DNA from 2 places in the Arthrobacter sp. SLBN-53 genome. Region 2 is predicted to be linked to the other one. Evidence: predicted binding sites of a transcription regulator. Region 2 holds the regulator's gene; the other holds the start of a gene.

Region 1 (9,354 bases), 1.8 Mb from region 2:
GGTCGATCAGCGGTGCGGCCAGTGTCGCTGTCGTGGGCGGGGGTGTGGGCGCGAGGGTGTTTCTGCTGGCCGCGGCCGCCACCGTCCACGACAACGGGGTGTCCACGGGCGTCGTCGGCTCGTCCTCGTCCGCGGCATCGTTCTCGGGTGCGGTGCGCTCACCGGTCACCGCCGGGGTGATGTCGATGGCCGGTGTCGGTGTCGAGATCACGGGGTCGGGTTCGCGTTCGTCCCGGTCCTCGGGTTCCGGCGTGACCAGTTCGGTCGGGTCGGCACGCTCTTTTGGTTCTCGTGCTGCTGCTGTTTCTTCCTCGCTGGGCGTGTTCGACCTCGCCGAACGCATCTTTCTCGGCGCAAACGGCTCCGTGCTCGTCACGGTGGGGTTCGCCTGCTCGTCGGGGGAGGAGGCGTCCTTTGCTGACGTGGGGGCCGGATCGCTGGGCGTTGCGGCGTCGGCGGAACTGTTGGGCGATTCGGTCGGTGCGGCCGCGGCAGCTCCGGCGCCGCAGATTATCGCCGCTCCGATTCCGAGTGCCGCGGCCAAGCCGCCGATTCTTCCGATATGCGCTGCCGCGCCGACATTGGTCATGACACGGCGCTCCAGTCATTCGGGGGAGTTTGCTGACGGCGTCGTGTCCATCAGACCATGCGGTCAGCGGCCGGACAAGGCCAGCAAACGCAATGCGCGCATCCCCGCGAGCAACCGGCTACGTCGTGCGGGCGCTCCATTCGGCGGTCCGCTCCGGTGTGGCCTCCGCGAGCGCCGTGCGGGTGGCGGCGACGTCGAAGTCCTTGCCGTATACCGGTGTGCCTGGCTGCTGACGCCACGAGTCCGATATCGGGCCCGCGTCGACCGGGTCGAATCCGAGTTCGTCGACGATCCTGTGCACCAGCTCGCGGCCAGCGCCATCATCGCCGGCGACCGGCAGGGCGATGCGGTTGGCCGTTCCGCTCGGGGTTCCCCGTTCCAGCAGGTGCTTCCAGAAGATGCCGTTGAACACCTTGTACACAGGTGCCCCGATCTGCTCGGCGACCCAGGCGCTCTCGACCTGGCCATCCTCGATTTCGGCTATCTCCCCGTCGCGCTGCTGCGGGTAATAGTTGTTGGTCTCGATCACCGGGGCGCCGGGTTTACGGGCGTCGACGATGCCGTCGGCCAGATCGGGAACGTTCTTCTGCGGAATGCTCAGGATGACCAGATCCGCATCGGTGGCGGCGTCGCGTGCCCATACCGCGGTGGCACCGGTCTCGGCGGCCAGCTCGGCGAGTGTCTCTGGCGCACGCGAGTTGGAAACGTGCACCTCGTGCCCGAGTTCTCGCAGCCGGCGGGTCAGTGTGCCGCCGATGTGTCCTGCTCCGATGATGCCGATGTGCATGTGACCTCCAAGTGTCGGTGGATCTCTTGGCGGTCAACAGCCCGCGCCTCGGGCTTGTTCCTGCTGCTCATCGGAGGATGGCAGCCCGGGCAATCGGGAGTGAACATTATGTGCTTAATGTGGGCGATACGGTTTGGGGGCGAGACGATGGAAGTACACCCCGAGCGGAAGGTCAATGCGTGACCGCTTCAGCGCAGACAACCGAACGACACCGGAAGCCGCATTGGTCGCTGGCCCGGACCTGGCTGCTGCAGCCAGGACTGCCCGACGGCGGCGCGGCCTTCGACGCTGCGGTCGCCGGGCGGTCCGATGTCGTGGTGCTCGACATCGAAGACGGACTACCGGATCAGCAGAAGGCGGCCGGACGGGCCGCGGTCGCCGAATGGCTGAACGTCGGGAAGGCATGGGTCCGGATCAACAGCGTGTCGACATCCGCGTGGGAGACCGATCTGGACGCGGTGGCCAACGCTCCGGGGCTTCGCGGTGTGATGCTGGCCAAGGTGGAATCCGGAGACGATATCGCCGCCACCGCTGCGCGGCTTCCCGCCGGTACCCCGGTGGTGGCTCTGGTCGAATCGGCGCTCGGCATCGAGGCGTCATCCGAGATCGCGCGGACACCGGGGTGCTATCGAATGGCGTTCGGGCTCGGCGACTTCCGTCGGGACACCGGTATGAGTGCTGATCCGTCGGTGTTGGCCTACCCGCGGGCCCGGTTGGTGATCGCCAGTCGCGCCGCGCGGTTGCCCGCACCGATCGACGGCCCGACCCTGCGCAACGAGTCCCGTCACCTGGCCCGCGAGACCGAGGTGGCCAAGGCTGCGGGCATGACCGCACGGTTGTGCCTGGATCCCGGGCACGCCGAGACGATCAATGGTCTGCTCAGCCCGTCGACGCTGGACATCGATGAGGCGCGGCGGACACTGGCACGGTTGGATTCACCTACCGGGCCGTATGACGGCAGCGTCGGCCCCACTCGTGCGCGAGCCGAAGCGGTGTTGGATCTTGCCGGCAAGCTCGGCTTGGTCTGAGTCCTTCAGGGGTGCAGATTCCACTGCCCGACGTCTGATGCCAGCACATCGTTGACGTCGACGCGGATGCCGCCGACCACCGGTCCGGGATTGGATGCCGTGTCGATGATCCGCTGGTACAGGACGGCGGCGGGGTGGATCTGACCGCCCGACCATGACCGGGTCTGCCATACCCAGGCCTTGCCGGGTGTGCTCGAGCGTCCGACCACACCGCTGGTGATGGCCCACTCGCACGGCCGGATACCGGCGTAGATGCCGGTGCGCATGGGCCCGATGACGGAGTTGATTCCCCGGAACCATTGCAGTGCCACCGTGTCCCAGGTTTCGCGATCGATGTCGTCGTCGACGCTGAAGTACACCGGTGCGGTCTGACCCCCGCCGGCGGCGGTATGAAGCTGCCACGCGGTCCGCGCGTCGGCGACCCCGCCGGCAAACCCACGCGTGAAATCCGATGGAGCGGTGCCGCCGGGCTTCCCGTACTGGAAGTTGCTGACGATGACCAGGCCGGCCGCGGTGAGCGACTGGGCATAGGGCAGCGTGATCGGCTTGGCCCCGAACGAGGAACCGGGCCGCGAGGTCGACACGTAGTTGATGACGCCGGCATGACCCGCCGCGCGGATGTCAGCAGCCGGGATCTGACGCATGGCGAAGTCGATGAGGGTGGGCGCTGCGGCGGCTGCCGTGGGTGTCCCAGTGGTTGCGGCACCGAGCCCGGCCAGGGCCGTTGTCGCCGCGGCGTAGCGCAGCGCGTCCCGCCGCGAGAATTGCACGGCGCGATGTTAACAAAGTGACTGCTGATGATCGGGCAGCCTCGCCGACGATTCACGCTGTCACATACCGCCTGGTCATTTCGTCTACTGGGGGACGATCACGGACGACCGGAAAGAGGACACAATGCTCCCGCACGTGAACATCAGCAAGCAGTTCGCCGAACCGTACAAGACCTTCGCGGCGTTGGACACTCAGGTCAAGGACGCCATCGAGCAGGCAGGACTTCCCGTTCAGCTGGCCGAGCTCGTCAAGATACGGGTATCGCAAATCAACGGCTGTGCCTTCTGTCTGCGGATGCATACGCGCGACGCGCTGGCTGCCGGCGAGAGTACCGATCGGCTCGCCGTCTTGCCCGCGTGGTGGGAGTCGCAGTACTTCACCGAACAGGAGCAGGCGGCCTTGACGCTTGCAGAGCGTGTCACGCGGATCGGTGACGAGCACACCGGAGCGCCCGATTCGGTCGACATCGAGGCGGCCCTGACCGCGCAGCAGATCGCCGCGGTCACCTGGCTGGTGGTGGTCATGAACGGGTGGAACCGCATCGCGATCACCAGCCATTGTCCGGTTGGTCCCTGAGCGCCGAGGCTCAGGTGCGGCGTGCCGTGCCGTGCCGTGCCGTGCCGTGTGATCGGCGTACGACGTAGGCGCGGAGGGCTCAAAGCGGTTTGGGAAGGGCCTGTTGCAGCTGGACCGCTCGTTCCTCGGACCTGGTTTCTCTGTTCAGTTGTCAAGGTGCGCTGGTTCTTTGGGGTGCCTTGGGGTTATGCGGCGGTGGGTAGGTCGGTCATGGTGCGGCGGGTGTGGGAGCGCAGAGGTGCCGGCTCGCGTTCACCGGGTGTGTGGGGTGGGATGAACCAGGGGTGGCGGTCCCTACCGAGGTAGACCTGCCAGCCACCGTGATGGATCAAGCTGTGGTGCAACCGGCACAGCAGCACCCCGTTGCCTAAACTCGTTTCACCCCCGGCACTCCAGGGTTGGATGTGGTGGGCATCGCACCACGACACCGGGCGCCCACACCCGGGATGGGCGCACCCACCGTCGCGGACGGCCAGCGCTTTACGGATCGCCGGGGTGAACAGCCTTTCCGCGCGCCCGACATCCAACGGCACCCCCGAGTGGTCGACGATCACCGACGTCAACGTCGCATCACAGCCGATCAACTCCGCGGTCGCCGCGGAGACCGGCCCGCCGAACCCCAACCGATCCACCACCTCCCCACTGTTGCCCGCCGTCACGCCCGGGGCTACCGGTCGGATCAGGGTGACGTGCGGGAGCACCCCACCGGACATCGGACGCCTCGACTGCGACAGGTAGGTGCGCAGCACCTGCCCCAACGCCTCCGCCCGCCGAGTGTTGATCGGGCGCGGATCCGGGGATCCGTCGGGTAGCGGGACCGGTCGGCACAACGGATCCAACGCCGCACACAGCTCTTCCCCAGTACCGACGTCCAGATCCAGGGTGGCCTCGAACCGGCCCTCAGCGTTCTGCACCAACGTCATCTGGTTCAGGGTGGTGTCCTCGGCCACCGGCACCACCCGGTCGCCAGGTGCAAGACGCGCAGCGCGGTCGATGGCGGTCGCCCGGGCCTTGGCGGCTACCTCGGCCGGGCTGGTCTGCACCATCAGTCTGGTCACCACCGCCGCCCGATCGTCCTCGGACAACGGCGTCCGCGACTCCACGTGCGCGACACCTTTGCCGACGGCGTCGGCGAACTCGATACCGATCCCACCCAACCGCTGCGCCGTCGTCAGTGCGGGCAGCACAGGTGCCATCCGCCCCACCCGCACCGCCCGGGCCGCCGCACCCGGGGACATCCCCAACAACCTCAACAGATCAGCCCCGGTGCGCAGGTGCCGCCGACCCGGCACACCCGCCCGCTCGGCCGCCACCACCGCCGAAGCGATCACAAAGTCCAACAGATTCCGCGCCGACACCGCCGCAGCCAACACACCCAACAACGCCTCGTCATCGACCACCGGCCGCGGACAACCCACCAACCGACCCAAAACCGGCCCGACATCACCCTCCGGTGACACCGGAACAAGCTCATCGATCAGCGCGTCGACAAACGCATCAAGACAGCTGGCGTCCATAACGGATACCGACTTCCCCCACAGCACCCACCAAGGGGCACCACCCCACAAGCACAGCTCGCACGATCCCCCGGACAGGAACCGTCGAACCCCGCGGCGACCGGAGTCGCGGTCTGCGGCTCACCAAATCCGAAGATCGGGAACCGCGGCGCATTCGAACTTGTGTTCGAGCGTACGCCGAACGAAGAACTTGCGCAAGAGGTTTGCGAAGGCTTGCGCGAGTCGAATATCGGGCGTACGGTCGAACGCAAGTTCGACTACTGATGGCTCACGATGTTGATCCGGTGGGCCCGTCTCGATGGTTCTCGTGCCGTCGGGAGTGACTCTGCTCGCCCTGGAGGCGGTGTGTGGGTCTTGTTGCCCTTTGGGCTACGTGTGCTGGCCTTGTTCGAGAGGTTGGGTAACAGGATGGATGTCATCAATTTCAGGTGTTCGGCAGATGTGCAGAGCGGCGTTTTGGCGCGGTTGACCGCGGGCACGCATGGCGCTGAAAAGCTGGTGGAGACAACGGGTTCTGGTCCGCGGTTCTACGCTCGCGGTATCGATCGGATTACTCGGGTCGGTGCTCTTGCATCGGTGATCGTCGATTGGCGCAGGATGCGGTTCGATGTCGTCGGCGGTGACCGGCTGTTCAGTGCGCGCGATCCGTAAGTGGCTGGGCCGACAGCGGTCGGTCCAGCGCCGAGGCGGCCAGGGTGAGTGCGGCTCAGCGCCATTCGTATGCCGCGCAATGAGATCGACCTGGGTGGTGCCACAGTTTCGAACATGTGGGGCGAGTCAGCTCAGACGTACCTTGACAACTACACAGTGAAGCACGCGCCGCGGATGATGGTGGTGTGCAGCAGGATAGCGCGATCATCGCTGTGCGTTCTAGCGGCGTGCAATAGCGGTGGCGATGGCGCGCCAGCCGATGATCAGCGCCGCAGTTGTCAGTGTGGCGACCACGATGAAGCTCGGCGCGGTGCCCGCCGACGTTGCCTTGCGTAACAGCATCCCGATGATCACGGTGCAGGCCCAGACAATGAGACCGGTGGGGTATATCGCCGAGGGCCTGAAGGCGCCGGGGTAGGCGCGGGCCGCGAGCCAGCCGGCCACCGTTCCCGTGATGAAGGGCCATGCGGTCTCGGCGATACCGATGAGGGTCAGGCCCTCGGCGTGACTGCGCCGCCCGATGGTGCAGAACACCAGCACGCATACCACATCGGCGAGTAACGCGATGGCTGGTCTGGTCGGCCGGGCTCCGGTTCGCTCACTCACCGGGATAGTCCATCACATCGGAAACCAGTGGCGTGACTTGGGTTTCGTCTCGGGCCGTGAAGTCTGGGACCATGGGTGCCGGCTTACCCGCCTGTGCAGTGTCGATGGCATCGCCATCGGGACCGAGACGGTCGTCGGTGCGTCCGGTGAGTCGGAAGCTGTCGAAGACGAACGGCAGGCCGTCGGCTTTCAACGGATCCGGGGAGTCCATGACGTGGAAATGTAGGTGCGGAGCATCGGTGTTGCCACTGTTTCCGAGTGAGCCCAGCACCTGGCCGGCACTCAGTCGGTCACCGGGTTTCACTGCCACCGATCCGGTCTTCAAGTGAGCGTAGAACGCATAGTTCCCGCCGCCGATGTCCTGCACCACGTGGTTTCCGCCGTACTGGTCCAGGCGCAGCCCGGTCGGACTCTTCCCTGGTACCTGCTCGGGTAGTCCGTCCAGCACCGCAACCACCGGGCCATCGGCCACTGCGTGCACGTCGGCACCGAAGTAGGCGTAGGACGCGGTCTCCGCGACGTCACCGGCGAACAAACGACCATCGGGCAGCAGTTGCACATAATCGATGGCATACCGCTCGGCACCCCAGAGTGCACCGTCGATCGGATTGATCGCCATTCGGTGCGGCGTCATCCCGCAGCACCCGTTGGCATCCCACCACTGCGGGCCGCGCAGTGGTGGCGCGATGACCACCGGTGTACGGGACTGGACGGTGGCCGGGGCGACGGTCTCGGTCAGCTGCGGCGGCAACAGCGGCGGCATCGGTTTGGTGAGAGTGACCTGGACCTTATGGTCGAGTTCGGTTGGTGCAGCGTCCTTGTCGGTACTGACATCGAGCCACACCAACGCCGACTGTGCCGGTCCGAGGCGGCCTGTCGGTGCAGTGGTGCCCAGAATCCGGGTGCGTTCGGCCAGATCGGTGCCGCTGAGGGTCAGCAGCGGCTCACCGGCGTCGCCGGCGCGGACCTGCAGGGAATCGACGGTGATGCCTTGATCCATCGCGTTGGTCAACAGCAACTCGTAGGCGAGATGCGTCCGACCATCGGTGGCCCGCACCGGGACGGGTGCGGCGACGACCCGGGCCAGCACAGGGGTGGCCACGGGGGCATCGGCGTCGGCCGCGGGAGTGGGGATGGACGATGTCGTCGGGGTGCCGTTGCCCGGAGCGGTGGGGGAGACGGTCGGCGAACCCTCCGTACTCGTGGCGGGTTGCTCGGTGGTCGGCGAACATGCCGACACCGCCAATGCCGCGGCGAAAAGTACGGCGGTGCAGGCGCTTCTAGGTATCACGGCGCTCCTTGTCTTCGGGCTCTGCCGGTGCGTCCGGGTCGACGTCCATCTCGGTGCGGAACAAGAACAAGAACACCACCCAGCCGATGGCGGAGATGAAGATCCAACTGACCAACCGATAGATCAGCATCGCTGAGATCGCCGAGGCCAAGGACATGCCGCTGGACACCAGCCCCGGCACCAGTACGGCCTCGACCACCAGTAGCCCACCGGGCATCAGCGGGATGGATCCCACCGCGCGGGCGGCCGCGTAGGCCACCGTCAGCGCCGCCAGCGAGGGATGCCCGCCGGCGGCGTACGCGGCGAAAGCGAGGCAGGCGACATCGGCGATCCAGTTGAACAGCGACCAACTGAACGCATTGCCCAGCGCCCGTCGGCTCAACCGCACCGATTCCAGCTGGCACAGCAGTTCGCGCCACTTGTCCAGCCACGTGTCGGCAGGCTTGTTGCGCAGCGCATTGAGCCAGGTCAGCAGCCGCACGCCGATGCCGTCGATCTGCTGCGGATTGGCCGCCACCGACTGGGCCAGTACCAGCAGTAGGAAGAACCCGCCCAAGGTGAAGATCAACGACAGCGGATTTCGGCTGGCGCCCAACAGGAATGCTCCACCAAGACCGAGCAACGCGAGACCGACGGCCTGCAGAACTCCCGACATGACCAGCTGCCAGGACGCCACCACCGGGGACGCACCCCACAACCGCTGCTGGCGGTAGACGAATGTCGCCGAGAGCACCGGGCCGCCGGGCAGCGTCGTGGACAGCGCGTTACCCGCATAGAACGCCGCTTCCGAGCGCCACTGGCGGACCTGCACGCCGGCCGAGCGCAGCAGGGTCCGCTGAATCTGGGCGAAGCTGTGCATCGACGCCATCGCCGCGACGACGGCCGCGAGCACCCACCACCAATTCGCCGAGAGCAGGCTCCGCCAGGCCTTGGCCAGCTGGTCCCAGACCAGCGTCAACTCGACCGTCAGCACCGCCACCGCGACCACGATGACCACCCAGCGGACCCACCAGTATTTGCCGCGGGTACTGGCGTCGCGGCCATGGGCGTCGCTCATCGGCGCTTCGTGCGACACGTGATCAAGGGTAACCGGGCCATGTGGCGCATGACCTGCGATAACCCGGCGAGTCGCGCGTACGGTAAGCCCATGGCAATAGATCCGGTCGCCGATCAGTCGGTACATCCGTTGGTCCGCAAGGCCGCGGCCTGGTCGTGGCGCCTGCTGGTGATCGGATCGGCCGTGGTGGCGCTGCTGTGGGTGATCGGCCACATGATGCTGATCGTCGTGCCGGTGGCCTTGGCGACGATGTTCGCGGCATTGCTGACGCCGTTCGTCGACTTCATGCATCGTCGTCGCGCTCCGCGGGGCTGGGCGGTGGCGGTGGTGCTGCTGAGCTCCATCTCGATCGTCGGCGGGTTGCTCAGCTTCGTCGTCAGCCAATTCATCAGCGGCGCACCGGCATTGGTGGATCAAGTATCTGCCAGCGTGGACGGTGTGCGGGGTTGGCTGATCGACGGGCCGTTGCACCTGAGCCGAG
Region 2 (9,354 bases):
GGTGCAGGTGGACTACATCGACGATGAATTCACCGCCATCAGCGCCCGCTCGGAGTGGGCACCGGAGCTGGCGATCTACGAATTCGAGTCGGCCGAACAGGTGCTGACCGCCGATCCCACCGACTACGTCGACGATGTCGAGCACTACCTCTGGGCGTGGACCGATCGTGCGGCCGGGGCGCTGCGCTCCCGGATGTTCGCGCCGCATCTGGGAATCCCCGAGGATGAGGCGACGGGCGCAGCGGCGATCCGGATGACCGACCATCTCAATCGCGATCTGCTGATCACCCAGGGCGAAGGATCACAGATCCGGACCTGGTGGGATCCCACCGGATGGGTGAAAGTGGCCGGCCGGGTGGTCGACGACGGAAGGCGTCGGCTCGGATGAACGACGTCAGCCGGCGGTGTTGACGCGCCGGTGAGCGCGCAGGGCCTCGATCTCACGCTCGAAATCGTCGGCAGAGGAGAACGATCGGTATACCGAGGCGAAGCGCAGATAGGCAACTTCGTCGAGGTCACGCAGCGGCCCCAGGATGGCCAACCCGACCTCGTTACTGGGGATCTCCGGCGAGCCTGCGGCCCGCACGGCGTCTTCGACCTGTTGGGCAAGCAGATTGAGCGCATCGTCGTCGACCTGGCGGCCCTGGCATGCCCGTCGCACGCCCTTGATGACCTTTTCCCTGCTGAACGGCTCAGTGACGCCGCTGCGCTTGACGACTGCCAGCACCGCGGTCTCGACGGTGGTGAAGCGCCTGCCGCACTCAGGGCAGGACCGCCGCCGCCGGATCGCCTGGCCCTCGTCGGTCTCACGGGAATCGACGACACGCGAATCGGGGTGACGACAGAACGGACAGTGCATTCCCGCTCCTTCGCCGCACCACAGCTGCACCAGATTTGACGCTTCCGAGCGTACCTGCATGGTGCGGATACGGTGCGACCCCGTGCCGGTGCGCACGATCTCAGCCGATCGGTGCGATGAGGGTCTGCCCGGTCCGCAGGGTGCCGGATTCCAGCTTGTTCAGTTCGCGGATGCGCTCGACGACGGAGTCGGCAGGCACGTCGGGGGCGACCCGCGCCGCGATGCTCTGCAAGGTCTCACCGGTCTGCACCTCCACGACCGACAACCTGGTGGGCACCTCGACGGGTTGCTCCGTCGCGGAAACGCCGAGGTTGGCCACGAATCCCAGCCATAGCGTGAATGCGCCGGCCAGCAGCGCCAGCAGCACGGTCGCGGCCGGGGTGATCGGCCTGCGGTGCGAGGCACGCGACATCAGCACCCCCGTGCCGCGATGACCGATCGGCGCACCGCCGGGACGACGATCCTGCGGCCGCCGACGCCGCCGCACCACGACATCGCGAGGCAAGGGCCACACCTCGGCCTCCGACGGGGTGCGCCGCAGAACTTCCTGCCGCCGGGTGGCGCCGGACGTCCGGCGCTCACGCACATCGCTACGTGCTTCCAGAATCGTCATGTGCCTGCCTCCTTGAGGTGTGTTCGCTTCTTTGTTCGAACTGTAGTCGATCATCTGTTCGAACGATAGAACACGTGATCGAACTGTTAGCGAACGATATCGACACCCACCGACAAGCGGACGGTCGCGAATCCGCGGACGGAACTCAGCTCAATTCAATTGCCCACAATTGAATTGACCGCTACAGTTGTGGTCATGACCGCCGGACGCCTCGACGAACAGCTGTGCTTCGCGCTGTACTCGGCTTCGCGCCTGATGACCGCGGCCTATCGGCCGCTCCTGGCGGAACTGGGCATCACCTACCCCCAGTACCTCGTCCTACTGGCCCTCTGGGAGGACGACCCCAGCACCGTCGGAAACCTGGGCCGGCGGCTGCACCTGGACTCCGGCACCCTCTCACCGTTGATCAAACGCCTGGAGAGCACCGGCCTGGTGGTGCGTCACCGCGCGACCGCCGACGAACGTCGCGTCGAGGTCGCACTCACCCCCGCCGGGCGCGCCCTCGAAGAACGTGCCGCCTGCATTCCACAGCGCCTGCTGGCCGCCACCGATGCCCGACCCGAGGAGGTCGGCGCGCTACGCGACGCCCTCCGCGGACTTGTCGACCAGCTCAGCTCACCGCACTGACCGAAAACGACGAAAGGAACACCCACCGATGAAGAAGCTTTACACCGCCGAGGCCCTGGCCACCGGCGAGGGACGTGACGGACACGGCCGCACCTCCGACGGGAAAGTCGATGTCGCACTGAGTATGCCCAAGGAGATGGGCGGTTCCGGCACCGGCACCAATCCCGAGCAACTGTTCGCCGTCGGTTACGCGGCGTGCTTCCACTCCGCACTCCGACTGGTCGCCCGCGAACACAAGGCCGATGTCACCGACTCCGCCGTCGGCGCCCGGGTGACACTGGGGGCCGCCGAGGACGGCGCGTTCGGTCTTGCCGTCGAGCTGGAGATCGTGCTGCCCAATGTGAACCATGACACCGCCACCGAGCTCGCCGAGGCCGCACACCGGGTGTGCCCCTACTCCAACGCCACCCGTGGCAACATCGAGGTGACCCTGACCGTGACCGATGAGTGAGCTCGGCTGATCGCGCCGCAATGACGCCGCAGACACGCCCTGTCGGGCCGCGACACGCCTCGAACACATGTTTGATTATCGGGGCGGCTGCGACTACATTCGGCGACATGAGCGACAGCAGCGACACCCCTGAGGCACGCTCCAGCCTGACCGAGCGTCAGCGCACCATCCTGGAGGTCATCCGCTCGTCGGTGACCACCCGCGGTTACCCACCGAGCATCCGGGAGATCGGGGACGCGGTGGGGTTGACCTCCACGTCCTCGGTCGCCCACCAGCTGCGCACCCTGGAGCGCAAGGGCTATCTGCGGCGCGATCCCAACCGCCCCCGCGCGGTCGACGTGCGCGGTGCCGACGAGGTGATCACCCCGATCGTGGCCACCGACGTCGCGGGCTCCGATGCGCTACCGGAACCGACCTTCGTCCCGGTGCTCGGCAGAATCGCGGCGGGTGGGCCGATCCTGGCCGAGGAGGCCGTGGAGGATGTGTTCCCGCTGCCCAAGGAGCTGGTCGGCGAGGGATCGCTGTTCCTGCTGAAGGTGGTCGGCGAATCCATGGTCGACGCGGCCATCTGCGACGGCGACTGGGTGGTCGTGCGCCAGCAGAACGTCGCCGACAACGGCGATATCGTCGCGGCCATGATCGACGGCGAAGCCACGGTCAAGACCTTCAAGCGGACCAAGGGTCAGGTGTGGCTGATGCCGCACAACCCGGCGTTCGAACCCATCGACGGTAACGACGCCGTGGTGCTCGGCAAGGTCGTCACCGTGATCCGCAAGGTGTGATCGGTCGGCGTCTGACCGGTCGGCGTCTGATCAATCGGCGCGGATGAATCCGTTCGCGCGCGCGAATTCCTCACTGGAGAACCAGATCTCGGCCTCGGTATCGCGGTAACCGCGGCTACCGGGCGCCCAGTAGAGACCGGTCTTGGTATCGGCCTTGATGGGGTAACCCTCCGGGGCGCGGTAGCGATCGGTGGTCGCCAGTCGCATCGAGGTCCAACCGGCGTCATCGTCATCATCGTCCCCGCCGGCGGCAGCGTGACGTCCGCCCGTCACCTCGGGTTCCGGGGCGGTCAGGTCCGGCTCGGGTTCGAGCACCGGTGCACCGACAACACGGGCACCGAAGTCCGAGTCCGCATAATCCGAGTCGGCGAAATCAGACGCCGCATAATCCGAGTCGGCGAAATCAGACTCGGCGAAGACGGACTCAACCGGCTGCGGTGTGGGCGTCTCGATCCGGGTCGGGGCGGTGTCGACGTCATCTTCGTCGTCGTCGAACCGCAGCAGTTCTTCCGGCCGGTCGGTGTCGGCACCACGATCGGCGAACGGGTCGACGCCGAGGCCATCGGCATCCGCATCATCGCCGGCCCGGGGGTCGTGGCCGGCACCGGTGTCGATCGGATCGACCGTGAAGGAGCCCGCTGACCCGACCGGCGACAGTGATGCCCACGGATCCTGCGGCGGCGGACCATAGCCGCTGTCGCGATCCTCGGCCCGGTCATCGTTTTGGTGATCGTCTTGGTAATCGTCTTGGTGATCGTTCTGGCCATAGCCGTAGTAGCCACGGTCATCACGGTCATACGGATCGTCGTCGAGGTCGTCGTCGAACCGGTCCTCGTCACCGGACCGCCGGTTGCGCAAGACCGCCACGGCGATCACGGCGATCAGACCCACCACCGGGATGAGGCCCAGCAGCCACCACCAGCGCCAGGTGTACCACTTGTCGCCGCTGTCGCCGCCGCCGTTCGCCTGCGGGCCATCGGCCGGCGCTTGCGGGGAATCAGCCCCGGGAACCTGCAGGCCCGCCAGCTGCGACTGCAAGCCCGCGGGCTCCGTGCTGAACCGGTTGGCCGCCTTGTCCCACGAGATGGATCCACCGTTGAACTGTTGGTTGATCACGCCGCCGTTGTCGGTCTGATCGCTCTTGGGTGCGCCGAGTTCGCCGGTCGCGCCACCCAACTTCTCCCAGGCGGCATTCATGGCCCCACGGACGATCACCGCACCGAAGTCGGGGGTCCAGAAGATGACCGGCTTGTCCTCGGCGGCGAAGGGCACCACCGCGCTCTGCGGAGCCAGCCCGCCATCCGCCTCGCTGGCGGTGGGGAACCCGAGATCCCCGGTCGGCCCACCGACACTCTCGTACTTGGCCAGGATCTGCCCGGTCACCACGTTGGCACCGGTCTGCGGGCTGTAGAAGATCTTGCCGCCGGCATAGTTCTGGCCGACGCCGTCGGCGCCGATCGCATACTGGGCCCCGTCTTCGGCACCGAGCGGCCCCAGTTCGCCGCCGGCGGCCCGACGTGCCGCGGCGATGGCCGATGCCGCGTCCGAGGGCACCTGTACCGCCCCGAGTTGGGCGGCCAGCTCTGGTGGCGTGGTGGTGAAGGCGCGCGTCTTGCGATCCCACGAGATCTGGCCGCCGGTGAACTTCTGTGAGACGACGTCACCGTCGATGGTCTCGTCATCGGCAGGCACACCGAGCACGCCCGCCGATCCGCCAAGGGCGTCCCAGGCGCTGTTGATGGCACCGCGCACCACCCGCGCACCGGTGCTGGGGGTCCAGAAGATCACCGGGTTGTCGGGCGCGTTGAATGTCACGTTGCGGCTGTCGGCCGCCCGTCCGGGCCCCTCGTCGATGGTCGGGAATCCCAGGTCACCGGTCGGACCACCCTGGGATTCGTACTTCTCCAGGATGGCGCCGGACATGATGTGCGCGCCGGTCTGCGGGGTGAAGAAGATCTTGCCGCCGGCGAAGTTCTGGCCGAAGCCCGGGCCGGCCGGGTACACGCCGCCGTCCTTGGGACCGAGTGGCCCCTCCGCACCGCCGCCGGCGGTCTCCCACGCGACGGTGATTGCCGCATCGGCATCGCCTTCCGGCGTCGCCGACGCCTGCGGTGCCAGCAGCACCGTCGCGGCCATCAGCCCGGCACTTACCAGCACTGCTGCCGCCCGTCCGGCAAAGCTGCCGAGTCGGGTTCGCTGCCTGGTCATTCGGTCCTCCCGGAAGTCGTGCAAAACCCCACGAAAGTATCGTGTTCGTCAACTCTGCGACAGTTGTCGGCGAACTCGTGGGATATCGCCACCTGCGGCGACGGCGTGTCGGACCTGCTAGACCCCCAGACTGCGACCGATGATCTCCTTCATGATTTCGGTGGTGCCGCCGTAAATCGTCTGGATCCGGGAGTCCAGGAACGCCCGGGCGATCGGGTATTCGCGCATGTAGCCGTAGCCGCCGTGCAGTTGCAGGCACCGGTCCACCAGACGCACCTGAGCTTCGGTGCTGAACCATTTGGCCATCGCGGCCTGCTCGACGGTCAGCTTCCCTTCGAGGTGCAGCTTGATGAACTCGTCGACCATGACCCGGATCGCGGTGGCCTCGGTGGCCAGCTCGGCAAGCAGGAAACGGCTGTTCTGGAAGCTACCGATCGGCTTGCCGAAGGCCTTGCGTTCCTTGGTGTACTGCAGGGTCTCCTCCAGCGCTGACTCCATCGCCGCGGCGGCCATCACCGCGATGCTGATGCGCTCCTGGGGCAGGTTCTGCATCAGGTAGAGGAAGCCCATGCCCTCCTGGCCGAGGAGGTTCTCGACCGGAACCCGCACATCGGTGAACGACAGCTCGGCGGTGTCCTGGGCCTCCAGACCGATCTTGTCCAGGTGCCTGCCCCGTTCGAACCCCTCCATACCGCGCTCGACGACGAGCAGCGAGAAACCCTGTGCACCCTTGTCGGGGTCGGTGCAGGCCACCACGATCACCAGGTCCGCGTGAATACCGTTGGTGATGAACGTCTTCGATCCGTTGAGGACGTAGTGATCACCGTCGCGGACGGCGCGGGCCTTGATGCCCAGCAGGTCGCTGCCGGTACCCGGCTCGGTCATTGCGATCGCCGTGATCAATTCGCCGCTGCAGAACCCGGGCAGCCAGCGTTGCTTCTGCTCCTCGGTGGTCAGCTCGATCAGGTACGGGGCGATGACGTCGTTCTGCAAGGTGAATCCGAGGCCGCTGTGCCGGCCCGCGCTGGTCTCCTCGGTGATGACGACGTTGTAGCGGAAATCCGGATTGCCGCCGCCGCCGTACTCCTCGGGCACGGCCATCCCGAGAAAGCCCTGCTTACCGGCCTCGCGCCACACCTCACGGTCGACGATCTTCGCCTTCTCCCATTCCTCCCGGAAGGGCGCGGCATGGCGCTCCAGGAAGGCACGGTACGACTCGCGGAACAATTCATGCTCGGGCTCGAACAACGTGCGGTCGTATTTGACGGCGCCCATCTGTGACCTCCGGTACTGGTTATCGGTTGGGTGACGACCAACATATACCAACCGGATGGTTGGTCGAACGTCGCTGGCTGCCCGAACGTGGCATCGATCGCCCTACGATGAGCCGGTGCCGCGCAGCAGCCTCGCCCACTGGGGCGTTTTCTCCGCCGAGGTGGCCGACGGCGACATCACCGCGGTGACACCGGCCGCCGGTGACGCCGACCCCTCTCCCCTGCTCGGGAATCTGCCGGGCTCGCTGCGACACCGGGCCCGCATCACCGGCCCGGCGGTGCGGGCGGGCTGGTTGCGCGACGGTCCCGGACCCAGCGACCGGCGCGGCGCCGACGAGTTCGTCGCGCTCACCTGGCCCGAACTGACCGAGCTGCTCGCCGACGAACTGCGACGGGTCATCGACGATCACGGCAACGAGGCCATCTACGGCGGTTCCTATGGATGGGCCAGTGCCGGGCGCTTCCACCACGCCCAGAGCCAGGTGCACCGGTTCCTCAAGCTGCTCGGTGGTTACACCTCGTCGCGACACTCGTACAGTCTGGGTGCCACCGGGGTGATCATGCCCCGCGTCGTGGGCACCCATGACGACCTGTTCAAGCGCTCGACGTCCTGGGATGTCATCGTCGAGCACACCGATCTGCTGGTGGCCTTCGGTGGTCTGGCGCTGAAGAACACCGGTATCAATCACGGTGGTACGTCGGTACATCCGGCCCGCGGCGCGCTGCGCCGGTTGCGCGATCGCGGCGGTCGTATCGTCTCGTTCTCCCCGCTGCGCGATGATGTCGACGGTGAGTGCGAATGGCACGCGCCCGTGCCGGGCACCGACGTTGCCGTCATGCTGGGATTGGCGCATGTGCTGGCCACCGAGGGGCTGGCCGACCGCGAGTTCCTCGACGAGTACTGCACCGGCTACGACCGGTTCGAGCGCTACCTGTTGGGGACCGATGACGGCGTGCCCAAGACGCCGGCGTGGGCGGCCGAGATCAGCGGACTGTCCGCCGCCGACATCACCGCGCTGGCGCGCCGGATGGCCGCCGCGCGGACACTGGTGACCGTCAGCTGGTCACTGCAACGCATCCGACACGGTGAGCAGGCCCCCTGGATGGGTCTGACGCTGGCCGCCATGCTGGGCCAGATCGGGCTGCCCGGAGCGGGTTTCGGACACGGCTACGGTTCGATGAACGAACCGGGGCTGCCGCCGTTGCGCCATCCGCTGCCGGTCCTGCCGCAGGGGCCGAACCGGGTGCAGACCTTCATACCGGTGGCTGCGGTCAGCGACATGCTGCTGCACCCGGGGGAACCGTTCGACTACAACGGCAGTCGGCTCACCTATCCCGACATCCGGCTGGTGTACTGGGCCGGCGGCAATCCGTTCCACCACCACCAGAACATCGGCCGGTTGCGACGCGCGCTTGCCCGGCCGGACACCATCGTCGTCCACGATCCGTACTGGACCGCGATGGCCAAGCACGCCGATATCGTCGTGCCCTCCACCACCGCCTATGAACGTGACGACTACTCCGGATCCAAGAACGATCCACTGCTGGTCGCGATGCCCGCTCTAGCCGAGCCCCACGCTCAGTCGCGCGACGATTACACGACCTTTTCCGAACTCGCCGAGCGGCTCGGAGTGGGCGAGCAGTTCACCGAGGGCAGGACCGCGCGGCAGTGGCTGCGCCACCTGTACGAGACATGGTCGGCCGGGCTGGATTTCGCGGTGCCCACCTTCGATCAGTTCTGGGCCGACGGTCAGCTCAGGCTGCCCACCGAGTCCGGGCTGACCCTGCTGGCCGACTACCGTGCCGATCCGCGGGCACATCCGCTGCACACCCCCAGCGGGCGCATCGAGATCTTCTCGGCCGATATCGACTCATTCGGCTATGCCGACTGCGTGGGCCACCCGGCCTGGTTCGAGCCGACCGAGTGGCTGGGCGGCCACCGCGCGAGCGACTATCCGCTGCATCTGCTGGCCAACCAGCCGACCAGCCGACTACACAGTCAGCTCGATATCGGCGCGGTCAGCCGGGAGTCCAAAGTGGCGGGCCGCGAACCGATCCGGATCCACCCGAGCGACGCGGCCGAGCGGGGGCTCACCGACGGCGATGCGGTGCGGGTGTTCAACGATCGCGGCGCCTGCCTGGCCGGCGTGGTCATCGATGCCGGTGTTCGCCCGCGGGTCGTGCAACTCGCCACCGGCGCCTGGTACGACCCGTTGGATCCCAGCGATCCGGATTCACTGTGCGTGCACGGCAATCCAAATGTGCTCACCGACGATGTCGGCACCTCGTCGTTGGCCCGCGGGTGCAGCGGCGCACATGTGCTCGTCGAGGTGCAACGCTATGAACAGCCGCTTCCCCCGGTGCGTGCGCACGAGCCGCCGGTCGTTCGTCAATCCCGGCCTTCCACCGCCCCGCTGGGCAGCCGCGGACCGATCAGATCGACGAACGCGTCGACCACGCGATAGGTGTCGGCCATCGGCAGGTCGCGCAAGATGGACGCGGACAGCATGGTGGAGATGATGCCCCAGGCCATGATCGCG

Evidence for each region. The regulator LexA, encoded in region 2, represses DNA repair genes until DNA is damaged. The targets are predictions, from matches to a motif close to TCGAACANNTGTTCGA.
Region 1: a site for LexA is predicted at 5,423-5,438, ahead of FBY28_RS14730 (HNH endonuclease signature motif containing protein). Genes of this name have one in related genera too.

Annotation. Positions count from the first base shown of each region.
Region 1 covers NZ_VFNN01000001.1:3,064,208-3,073,561, forward strand. Annotated here, with positions in the region: gene FBY28_RS14705 (CocE/NonD family hydrolase) at 1-589, opposite strand, end outside; gene FBY28_RS14710 (NADPH-dependent F420 reductase) at 708-1,376, opposite strand; gene FBY28_RS14715 (HpcH/HpaI aldolase/citrate lyase family protein) at 1,556-2,404, shown strand; gene FBY28_RS14720 (DUF1906 domain-containing protein) at 2,410-3,174, opposite strand; gene FBY28_RS14725 (carboxymuconolactone decarboxylase family protein) at 3,311-3,751, shown strand; gene FBY28_RS14730 (HNH endonuclease signature motif containing protein) at 3,937-5,268, opposite strand; gene FBY28_RS14735 (hypothetical protein) at 5,614-5,919, shown strand; gene FBY28_RS14740 (DUF3054 domain-containing protein) at 6,139-6,525, opposite strand; gene FBY28_RS14745 (M23 family metallopeptidase) at 6,518-7,816, opposite strand; gene FBY28_RS14750 (lysylphosphatidylglycerol synthase transmembrane domain-containing protein) at 7,806-8,891, opposite strand; gene FBY28_RS14755 (AI-2E family transporter) at 8,964-9,354, shown strand, end outside.
Region 2 covers NZ_VFNN01000001.1:4,896,319-4,905,672, reverse strand. Annotated here, with positions in the region: gene FBY28_RS23570 (PhzF family protein) at 1-388, shown strand, start outside; gene nrdR (transcriptional regulator NrdR) at 395-859, opposite strand; gene FBY28_RS23560 (LysM peptidoglycan-binding domain-containing protein) at 960-1,472, opposite strand; gene FBY28_RS23555 (MarR family winged helix-turn-helix transcriptional regulator) at 1,668-2,099, shown strand; gene FBY28_RS23550 (organic hydroperoxide resistance protein) at 2,128-2,550, shown strand; gene lexA (transcriptional repressor LexA) at 2,658-3,332, shown strand; gene FBY28_RS23540 (LGFP repeat-containing protein) at 3,363-5,540, opposite strand; gene FBY28_RS23535 (acyl-CoA dehydrogenase family protein) at 5,658-6,815, opposite strand; gene FBY28_RS23530 (molybdopterin-dependent oxidoreductase) at 6,931-9,279, shown strand; gene FBY28_RS23525 (TetR/AcrR family transcriptional regulator) at 9,204-9,354, opposite strand, start outside.